DNA from 2 places in the Planococcus sp. MB-3u-03 genome. Region 2 is predicted to be linked to the other one. Evidence: riboswitches for the same ligand, from Rfam matches in the RefSeq annotation. Region 2 holds a riboswitch; the other holds the start of a gene.
What was found. A riboswitch is a leader RNA that binds a small molecule or an ion and turns the genes downstream of it on or off. The one in region 2 is predicted to bind S-adenosylmethionine.
Positions count from the first base shown of each region.

Region 1: another riboswitch for S-adenosylmethionine. It lies ahead of CW734_RS04090 (LLM class flavin-dependent oxidoreductase); the one in region 2 lies ahead of CW734_RS14875 (methionine ABC transporter ATP-binding protein).

Region 1 is NZ_CP025135.1:544,318-549,608, forward strand. Features, by position in the region: partial or broken gene CW734_RS04070 (threonine aldolase family protein) at 1-849, shown strand, start outside; gene CW734_RS04075 (tRNA dihydrouridine synthase) at 1,091-2,083, shown strand; gene CW734_RS04080 (hypothetical protein) at 2,126-2,920, opposite strand; gene CW734_RS04085 (hypothetical protein) at 3,171-3,392, shown strand; SAM riboswitch class I at 3,564-3,672, shown strand; gene CW734_RS04090 (LLM class flavin-dependent oxidoreductase) at 3,786-5,177, shown strand.
Region 2 is NZ_CP025135.1:2,728,750-2,734,040, reverse strand. Features, by position in the region: partial or broken gene CW734_RS14890 (M20 family metallopeptidase) at 121-1,289, opposite strand; gene CW734_RS14885 (MetQ/NlpA family ABC transporter substrate-binding protein) at 1,383-2,216, opposite strand; gene CW734_RS14880 (methionine ABC transporter permease) at 2,306-2,956, opposite strand; gene CW734_RS14875 (methionine ABC transporter ATP-binding protein) at 2,946-3,977, opposite strand; SAM riboswitch class I at 4,110-4,222, opposite strand; SAM riboswitch class I at 4,403-4,516, shown strand; gene CW734_RS14870 (O-acetylhomoserine aminocarboxypropyltransferase/cysteine synthase family protein) at 4,616-5,291, shown strand, end outside.

The DNA of each region.
Region 1 (5,291 bases), 1.2 Mb from region 2:
TGCGACGACAAAGCGCTGAAACGAGTGGCCTACCATCCGCTCAGCCATCTGGAAATCCATGAAGAAGACGGATTGAAAGAATTGCATGGCATCGAATCGGTGTATTTGACGGACCCGGACCGTGTCGTTGAGTTGAAAGATGTCGTGGAGTTGGATGAGGAAGTGGCAGCGGTGCTGTTGGAATTGCCACAGCGTGAAATCGGCGGGCAATTGCCAAGCTTCGAGACGCTGGAACAAATCTCCCGCTACTGCCGCGAGCACCAGATCAAGCTTCATCTCGACGGTGCCCGCTTGCTGGAAGTTACTCCTTATTACGAAAAGTCCGCAGCGGAAGTTTGTGCCTTATTCGATAGCGTTTATTTATCCTTATACAAAGGAATCGGCGGAATTGCCGGCGCCGTCCTGGCTGGGGACGAAGCGTTCATGAAGCAATCGAAAGTGTGGAAAAGGCGGCACGGGGGCGATTTGATCAGCCTCTATCCATATATCATCTCGGCCGATTATTCTTTCGACGAGCGCTCCGGAAAGATGGGGCAGTATTACGAAGCAGCGAAGCGAGTGGCCGCGCTCTTTAATTCCTGCCAGGACATTGAGACTTTGCCGGAAGTGCCGGTTTCGAATATGTTCCATGTCCATTTCGCGCATCCTAAAGAAGAAATAGAACCGCTCATCGTGGAGCTTGAGCAAGAAACAGGGATCGGCATCACCAGTTATTTGAAAGAAATCGACAGCGGGTCGTGTTATTTTGAGATGTCGATGGGAGACAGGTACGCAGAAATACCAGCAGATTTGGTTCAACAGGCGTTCAAGCAATTGGATCAAAAGATGAAAGAAAGCTTTAGTGAATAGAAGGTGGTCTATTCAGCCCTTCCAGGCAATCTACGGATTGCGGGAAGGGCTTTTGCGTTCAAGCGGAAGCAGAAGCGCCTCTCTTTCCACAGCGCGTGGAATCGTGTAAACTGTATAAGGTTAAGAAAAGATAGCGAGACGTAGTGAACCATTTGATATTTTTGCATTCTTACTATAGATGACAGTGAATTTTTGGATGAAGAAATGTTTTATCCTGTAAGGAAAGGATTGGAATTGAGTTATGAAAGAGAATTTTTGGCGTGAATTGCCGAAGCCATTTTTTGTATTGGCGCCGATGGAAGATGTGACGAATGTGGTATTTCGCCATGTCGTAGCGGCAGCGGCGAGCCCTGATGTGTATTTCACGGAATTTACGAATACGGAAAGCTATTGCCATCCGGAAGGCATCCACAGCGTGCGCGGACGTTTGACGTTCACGGAAGATGAGCAGCCGATCGTCGCCCATATCTGGGGCAACAAGCCGGAGCATTTCCTCGAGATGAGCATTGGCATGGCGGCGCAAGGCTTTAAAGGCGTCGACATCAATATGGGCTGCCCCGTACCGAACGTTGCCGCCAAAGGAAAAGGCAGCGGCTTGATCAATTATCCCGATAACGCAGCGGAGATCATCCAAGCCGCGAAAATGGGCGGATTGCCTGTCAGCGTCAAGACGCGCCTCGGCTACACAAGTGTCGACGAATGGAAAGGCTGGTTGACGCATGTCTTGGAGCAGGACATCGCCAACTTGTCGATCCATTTGCGCACGAAAAAGGAAATGAGCGCCGTGCCTGCGCATTGGGAACTCATTCCTGAAATCAAAGCGCTGCGCGACGAGATCGCACCGGATACTTTGATCACCATTAACGGTGACATCCCGGACCGCAAGACCGGCCAGGAGCTGGCGGATAAATACGGCATCGACGGCGTCATGATCGGGCGCGGGATTTTCCATAACCCGTTTGCTTTTGAGGAAGTGCCTCGTGAGCACAGCACGCAGGAATTGTTCGACCTGTTGCGCTTGCATTTGGACCTCCACGATAAATACTCGACAGAGACCGAGCCGATCGCCTTCAAGCCGTTGCGCCGTTTCTTCAAGATTTATGTGCGCGGCGTACGCGGTGCCGGTGAACTCCGCAATGATTTGATGCACACCGAGACGACCGATGAAGTGCGCGCTTTGCTGGATGCATTCCAGTTGGTCGCTGCAGGAAGCAGCACGCATACTGAATCGTAAAAGCAAAATCCCTTCCCGCAATTTCAGCGGGAAGGGATTTTTTTAATTGGCGTCGCGGTAACGATAGATGGATTGGTAAGAAGCCGTCCGGACTTCGGTTTCAAATGAAGAGCGGCTCCAAATGCTTTCTTGGTCCGATGTTTCTTCCGTCTCAACTAGTTTCAATTCGCCTGCTTGAAGCGTCATGATCTTGGACTCCACAGATTTCAATTCGTTTTGTTCGTAGTCGAGCGCACGTATTTGCACTTGCACTTGCTTCGTGTCGTCTAAATTATTTTTGACGAAAAAAGCATTTTGGTAATCGCTCGAGTTGCAGTTCTCGGTTCTGCGGCGGACGCATTGTTTTTCGGAGCTCATGAACACGACAGTGATCTCCTCGCCATCTTGCTGTTCATTCGCAGCGGCAATCGCTGACTCGAGCTGTGTAATATACGATGCTTTTTCCGCCAAAGGATAAACCCAGACGATGAAAAACAGGATCGTGGCACACAGGAACATTGAAACTGTCCAAGCCACTTTCGGGTTGTGGAACGATTTGGGGGCGTTTTTATAAACGATGCCGACAATAATATTGATGATCGACAGAATCACCAGGAAGGCACCGGCGACAATGAGGCCGACCATCAATTCGAAACCGTTCTGGAAAAATGCCAGTTGGTAGGCGTTGGAATAAAAATAATTCAGCACTGCACTGATAAGGACAAGCCCAAGAAGCGCGGCCAGCGGTTTTTTCCAGCGGTATCTCTCCATCATGCCGGTTTTGTTACTGATGCCAGTCCAGAGAAACCAGACGTAAGGAAGTAAGAAAATCAAAATGACTAATGTGACAATGCCCATGAAATCATGCCTTTCATTTGTGAAATGGATGTATGTTGCTATCAGTTAAATTATACGCAGCAAATCTACAAAAAGATTCAAATTTTTTACAGATCGTATTTGGCAGAAGGTGTTTTGCCAGTCAGGCATGAACAATGCTACAGAATGGCTCGAGGCGTGCTATAATAGATGACTTAAGGCAACTATGCGTTGTCCCAAGGCACTGGATGCCCAAAAGCCTCCAGCCAATCCTAAATTGAGGTGTAACAGAATGAATAAACGATGGACGATCGATAAAATCCGGACATTCGTCAACAACAATTCCGACAGCAAGTTATTGTCGACGGAATACCACGGATTCTCCCAAAAGCTCTTGTTCAAATGCGCATGCGGCAATAACTTCGAGAAGACTTTCACGAAGTTCAACAAGAACAACCAGCGCAAATGCGATACGTGCCAACCGCCAAAAGCACCACGCGGGCAGGAAGAATAACAGGAAACGCCAATTCCCATTGCAGGGGATTGGCGTTTTTCTGTGCAAAAGACAGAAGAATCCCCGGAGATTATGGAGACTCGCCCATCCGCTTTCTAAAGAAATAAATTATTTTTGAAAATTCGGTTGACTTCTCTATTTCCTAGTATTAAGATAGGGATTAATTTAATAATCTTATCCAGAGAAGCCGAGGGACTGGCCCGATGACGCTTCAGCAACCCCTGATATCAATCAGGAAGGTGCTACTTCCAGCAAGGAGAGATTCCTTGGGAGATAAGAGAGCGGACCCGATTATTCATATAGCCCTCTTTTCTCATTTCAGAGAAAAGAGGGCTATTTTTATTTTCCACTGAGGGCTGCGGAAATTACGATTTCAAAAGGAGGAATTTGACGATGACGAAGAAACGGATTTATTTGAACGCTTTTGAGATGGTGTGCGCAGGCGGGCACCAGTCGCCGGGGTTGTGGCTTCATGAGGACGACCGATCGCATACGTACAAGGACAGCGAATATTGGATCGAGCTGGCGAAGCTATTGGAAAAAGGGAAGTTCGACGCGGTGTTCCTGGCCGATGTGCTCGGGACCTACGACGTCTACGGCGGGACGCGCGATGCGGCACTTCGCAATGCGGTGCAGACGCCGGTCAACGATCCGCTATTGGTCGTGCCGCTCATGTCATCGGTGACAAAGCATTTGAGTTTCGGGGTCACGGCATCTGTCAGCCACGAACATCCGTACACCTTCGCACGGCGCATGTCGACACTCGACCATCTGACAAAAGGGCGCATCGGCTGGAACGTCGTCACTTCCTATTTGAAAAGCGCCGCAGTCAATATCGGGCTCGATGACCAGATGAGCCACGACGAACGCTACGAATTCGCGGCCGAATATTTGGACGTTTGCTATAAATTATGGGAAGGCAGCTGGGAAGATGGCGCGGTCGTCCGCGACAAACAGTCGAAAATCTATACCGACCCGTCAAAAGTCCATGACATCCGCCACGAAGGCAACTACTTTAAAGTGCCAGGCGCTCATCTATCCGAACCGTCGCCACAGCGCACGCCAGTATTGTTCCAGGCAGGCGCTTCGCCGCGCGGCAGGGAATTCGCCTCGAAGCACGCCGAATCGGTGTTTACGGCAGGGCCGACGATTCCCGTTGTGAAAAAAGGCGTCGACGCATTAAGAGAACGCATCACGGCGAACGGCCGAAACCCGGAAGATGTGCTCGTCTATACAACTTTCACCGCGATTGTCGGGAAGACCGAACAGGAAGCGCAAGAGAAATACGAAACTTTGAAAAGCCATGTCAGCTACGAAGGCGCACTCGCCTTGCTGAGCGGCTGGACCGGCATCGACTTTTCCGGATACGAGCCGGACGATACGCTTGAATACATCCAAAGCAACGCCATGCAATCGGCGGTCGAAGTGTTCACGCGTGCCGATCCGGACAGAAAATGGACGATCGGGGAACTGGCGACATTCGTCGGCATCGGCGGAAGAGGGCCGGTCGCGGTCGGAACGCCGGAGCAAGTCGCAGACGAAGTCGAGCGCTGGAGAGATGAAACCGGTGTCGACGGCTTTAATTTAGCGTATACGCTCGCACCCGGAAGCTTCGAGGACTTTGTTGAACTGGTCGTTCCGGTCTTGCAGGAACGTGGGCTTGTGCAGAAAGAATACACAGACGGCACATACCGCGAGAAAATCTACGGCAAAGGCCAAGCGCAATTGAAAGACAATCATCCGGGCAGAACGTTCAAGCACTTGCACGAACCGGCCAGAAATTAAAGGAGGAATGGGCATGCTGACAGCTTACTGGATCGCCGTCGCCGTCTTTTGGATCGTCGGGCTGACCTTATGGAATAAACTATACCCAAAACCGAAACCGAAAGGAGGCGAACG
Region 2 (5,291 bases):
ATAATTATTTATTCAACTCGCTTTTATTTTCATTAGAATTAACTAGGATATTAAATAATTTGTAAATGAAAAGCTATGACTTCCTTAACACCTCTAAAAACCAGCGCAGGGGCGCTGGTTTTAATCTTGTTGTTTGGTGGCAAGTGACCGGATATGGGCTTGCTTGACTTGCGCCAATAACGCGTGTTCAGTCAGCAAACGGTAACCTGTTTGCGCCAATGCTTTGGCGCCTTTGATCAAGGCTTCATCGCCTGCTTTCGAACGGGCGGCTTCCCGGAATTCTTCGGTATGGGCAATGAGGCTTTCGGGTCCGATTTTGATATAGCCGTGGGCAGTCGGCACTTCATAGCTGATATTGCCGGCATCGGTCGAACCGAGCCCGGAAATGCGCGAAGCGGCTACTGTGTCGCCTAGTGTTTCAAGTTCGGCTTTTAGGATTTCATCGAGCTCAGGCGTGACAACAAGATCCTTCACTTCATTCTGGAAACGTTCGATTTCGACACGGGCACCTGTTGCAAGGGCAGCGCCTTCAGCGATGGCACGCACTTTTTCGCCGTCTCGGCGGTCTTTTCCAAGAATCTCCGCGGATGTAGAAGCGGGCAGAGGCGTATTCCGGAATGATATTCGGCGCGTCGCCTCCGTGCGTGATGATGCCATGCACCCGTGCATCATCCGGTAATTGTTGGCGAAGGGCATTGATGCCGTTGAACAATTGAAGCACGGCATCGAGTGCATTGATGCCTTTTTCAGGAGACCCGGCAGCATGGGCCGGCTTGCCGTAGAAATGAAAACTCAGCGGGTCGACGGCGAGCGAAGGGCCTGTAACCGCCGAGTTTCCAGACGGGTGAAGCATCAATGCGGCATCGATTTTTCGAGAAGTCCGTGTTTGACGAAACTTCCTTTCGCGCTGCCATTCGGCCCGCCTTCTTCAGCGGGGTGCCGAGGACGACGACGCGCCCGCCGGTCAATTCAAGGTTTTACTGAGCGCAATCGCGGCTGCAACACTGGTCGTGCCGATAATATTGTGCCCACATGCATGCCCGATGCCCGGCAAGGCGTCGTATTCAGCAAGAAACGCGACGGTCGGTCCAGGCTTTGGCTGTCGCGGACTGCGTAAAAGCGGTGTGGTGGCCAGCGACACCGTATTCAACCTGGAATCCCGCTTCTTCAAGCAATCCGGTCAACAGTCCGCTCGCGAACACTTCTTCGTTGCCGATTTCCGGATTTTCATGGATGGCATGGCTGATGCGTAAATACTGTGCACGGTTCTTGTCGATCGATTCCGTAATTGTCTCGCGCTTCGCTAATGATGGTCATGTGATCGTCCCCCTCAAATGAAATTTCTTTTTTTAACGGCATGCAACTGCAGTTCGTTCGTTTATTTATTTGTAGTCGACTAATTCTTCAACTGAAACGAAAGTCGGGATTTGAGCGCCTTCTGTATGCTCGATGACAAACTCAGCTGTATCTTCTTCCTGGTACAATTCGACGATGCGCTGATACGCTTCGTTATCTTCTTCGCCAGCTTGTGCGGCGATCAGGTTGATATAAGGTTTTGCCGTATCGCTTTCACGGGCAATCGGATCTTCTGTCGGGTTCAAGCCTGCGTCGACTGCGATGCCGTTATTGACGATGGAAGCAGCGACGTCAGCCATAGCGCGAGGCGTATGGGCGGAAGTCATCGGGACAACTTCGATATTTTTCGGGTTGTCGATGATGTCTTCTTCCGTTCCGGTCAACCCGGCATCGTCGGATAACGTGATGAGCCCGGATTCATCGAGCAGGAGCAATGCACGGCCCATGTTGGTCGCTTCGTTCGGCATTGCGATTTGTGCGCCTTCGGGAAGTTCTTCGATCGATTCATATTTATCGGAATACAAGCCCATCGGTGCAATGACGGTAGAGCCGATCGGCACGATGTCGACATTATGCTCTTCGACAAACTCATCGAAATAAGAGATGGTCTGGAAAGCATTCAAGTCAAGTTCGCCTTCAGCGAGTGCCAAGTTCGGCGCAACATAATCCGAGAAGGTGATGATATCGAGCTCGATGCCTTCTTTAGCGGCTTTGTCGCCGACATAATCCCAGATCGTCGTGTCCGATCCGCTGATGCCTAGTGTCACTTTCGTCGTTTCTCCAGCTGAGCTATCATCTCCGCACGCGGTGAGAAGAGCGGCTACGCCTGCTGTTGCTAAAAGAGCTGTAATTTTTTTCATGATGAAATCCTCCAATGTGTTTTTAAAGTAGTGGTGCTGATGAATAAATAAATCGCTTTATTGAATTTGATTGACGTGCATAAAAGAACTTAGCTCCGGCGCACTCTGCGGGACATGAGGTTGCCGAGTGATTGGACGCCTTGGACAAGGACGACCAGAATGGCGACAGTCAAGAGCATGACCAATGTGTCGAAGCGCTGATAGCCGTAAGTAATGGCCAAGTCGCCGAGTCCGCCGCCACCGATCGCACCGGCCATGGCGGATGCGCCGATCAAGCCGACGATGGCGATGGTCAATGCCAGGACAAGGGAGCTGAGCGCTTCTGGGATAAGGAAGCGGAAAATGATCTGGCCGGGAGAAGCGCCCATCGCCTGGGCTGCTTCGATGACGCCTTTATCGACTTCAAGCAATGAGTTTTCGATAAGGCGGGCGATATACGGCCCTGCGTAAAATACCAATGGAACGATGGCGGCGGCCGTGCCGATCGATGTGCCGACAATGACGCGCGTCAATGGAATGATGGCGACCATCAAGATGATGAACGGAACCGAGCGGAATATATTAATGACGATGTTCAATACGTTAAATACGGCTTCATTTTCGAGCAGGTGGCCCTTTCTCGTGACGACCAGCAAGATGCCAAGCGGCAAGCCAATGAATAGTGAGAAAACGAATGATGCACCCGTCATGTAAAGCGTCTCCCATAAAGCTTCTAAAATTTGCGATTGATCAACCTGCATGTTGCTGAACCTCCTCTACTTGAATATTGTCGTTTCGGATTGAGGCGAGTGCCCGGTCGATTTCTGCGGGTGCGCCGTCGAACTCGACAATCAAGTTGCCGTATGGAATGCCTTGGAGTTCTGTAATGTTACCGAACAGCACATTCAAATCGAGCTGGAATTCACGCGATACTCTTGACATGAATGGTTGGCCGACTGAATTCCCGGTAAACTGCACACGGTATATTGGCCGGGTGCCGTCGTTATAACGGATCTGCTCAAGCAGCGAATCCGGCAATTCGTCGTTCATGACAGAACGGACGAAACGCTTTGTCGTCGCGTGCTGAGGATTGGTGAACACTTCAAACACGCTGCCTTGCTCGATGACGCGGCCTTCTTCAAGCACGGCCACTTTGTCGCAAATTTCCCTGATAACGCCCATTTCGTGAGTGATGAGTAAGATGGTGATATTGTATTCCTGGTTGATGCGGCGCAGTAGATCCAGTATGGACTGAGTCGTCTGCGGGTCGAGTGCTGAGGTTGCTTCATCGCACAGCAATATCGAAGGGTTCGTTGCGAGTGCTCTCGCAATGCCAATGCGCTGCTTTTGCCCGCCGGACAATTGATCCGGGTATTTTTTCGCTTGGTCGGCAAGCCCGACAAAATCCAAAAGTTCCGCCACTTTCCGGTCGACTTCCGCTTTTGGGGTCTTGGCCAGGAGCAGCGGCATCGCGATATTATGGTGCACTGTTTTGGAGTTCAGCAAATTGAAATGCTGGAAGATCATGCCGATGTCTTTTCGCGTATCGCGGATTTTGCGTGCGCTTAAAGTGGAAATATCTTCTCCGTGGATGAGCACGCGTCCTTGCGACGGCCGCTCGAGCAAATTCACCGTGCGGATCAATGAGCTTTTCCCCGCGCCGCTAAATCCGATGACGCCGTAAATTTCGCCGGTCTCGACGGTCAAATCGATGCCATTGAGTGCATGGACTTGCTGCTTGCCGGATACGTAAGTTTTCTTGACTGCTTCAAATTGAATCATGGTGTCCCTCCTGTGGCTGCAAATAACGATTCGAATGAGTGCGAACGAACACTTTCTTGAAATAACAACAAAAAGCCCTCTTTTTTCTTATGCGCAAGAAAAAAGAGGGCTCCAAAGTATGAAACCATCTCATTCTCATCTTCCAAATGCCGAAGCATTTGCAGGAATTAGCACAGTTTTCGCTGGTTTGCGAATCTGCTGCCGAAACGTCATAGGGCCTGTCCCTCGATTTCTCTGGATAAGAAAGTGATGTAAGCTATTCAATTCATTGATTCCTACTCTATTTCGAAATAGCGAAAAGTCAATAGCTTTCATGTAATTTTTGGAAGATAAGTTATTTATAGTAGTTAAAATTTTTAGAAAATATGCTTGACTTTAGCCGAGGCTGTCCACTATACTTTTCAACAAGCAAAAATAACTGAATACTCTTATCACGAGAGGCGGAGGAATAGGCCCTACGATGCCCGGCAACCAACAGGCTCATGTCTGGAAAGGTGCTAAATCCTACAGCGCGCATTTGCGTCGCTGAAAGATAAGAGGAGGCAAATCCGCATATGACGGCCCTCTTCTTTCTGAAGAGGGTCTTTTTGTGTCCTCCTCAAACCGAAAAAACTATCAGAAAACAGGAGGAATTGACAATGACAAACTTTAAACCAGAAACTCTTCTATTACACGGCGGCCAAGAACCGGATCCAGTAACAGGCGCTCGCGGCGTACCGGTCCATAAAACGACTTCTTATGTATTCAAAGATACCGAACACGCACAAAACCTATTCGGCTTGAAAGAAGCGGGCAATATCTACTCACGCATCATGAATCCGACAGTCGATGTGTTTGAACAGCGCGTCGCACTTCTTGAAGGCGGCACTGCTGCAGTAGCTTTGTCTTCAGGAATGGCAGCCATTGCATTCTCAGTGTTGAATATTGCTGAAGCGGGAGATGAAATTGTTGCCGACAGCAATTTATATGGAGGAACTTATAATCTATTTGCCAACACATTACCGCGCTATGGCATTAACGTAAAATTCGTCGATGCCACCGACCCTGAAAATTTCCGTGCAGCGATCACGGACAAAACGAAAGCCTTGTTCGGTGAAATTATCGGAAATCCAAGTTTGAACGTGTTCGACGTCGAGAAAGTAGCCAATATCGCACATGAAAATGGCGTACCGCTTTTGATCGATAATACATTCGCGTCGCCTTTCGTCAGCAACCCGATCGAATTCGGTGCAGACGTGGTCATCCATTCCGCCACGAAATGGATCGGCGGCCACGGGACGACAATCGGCGGGGTAGCGGTCGACGCCGGACGCT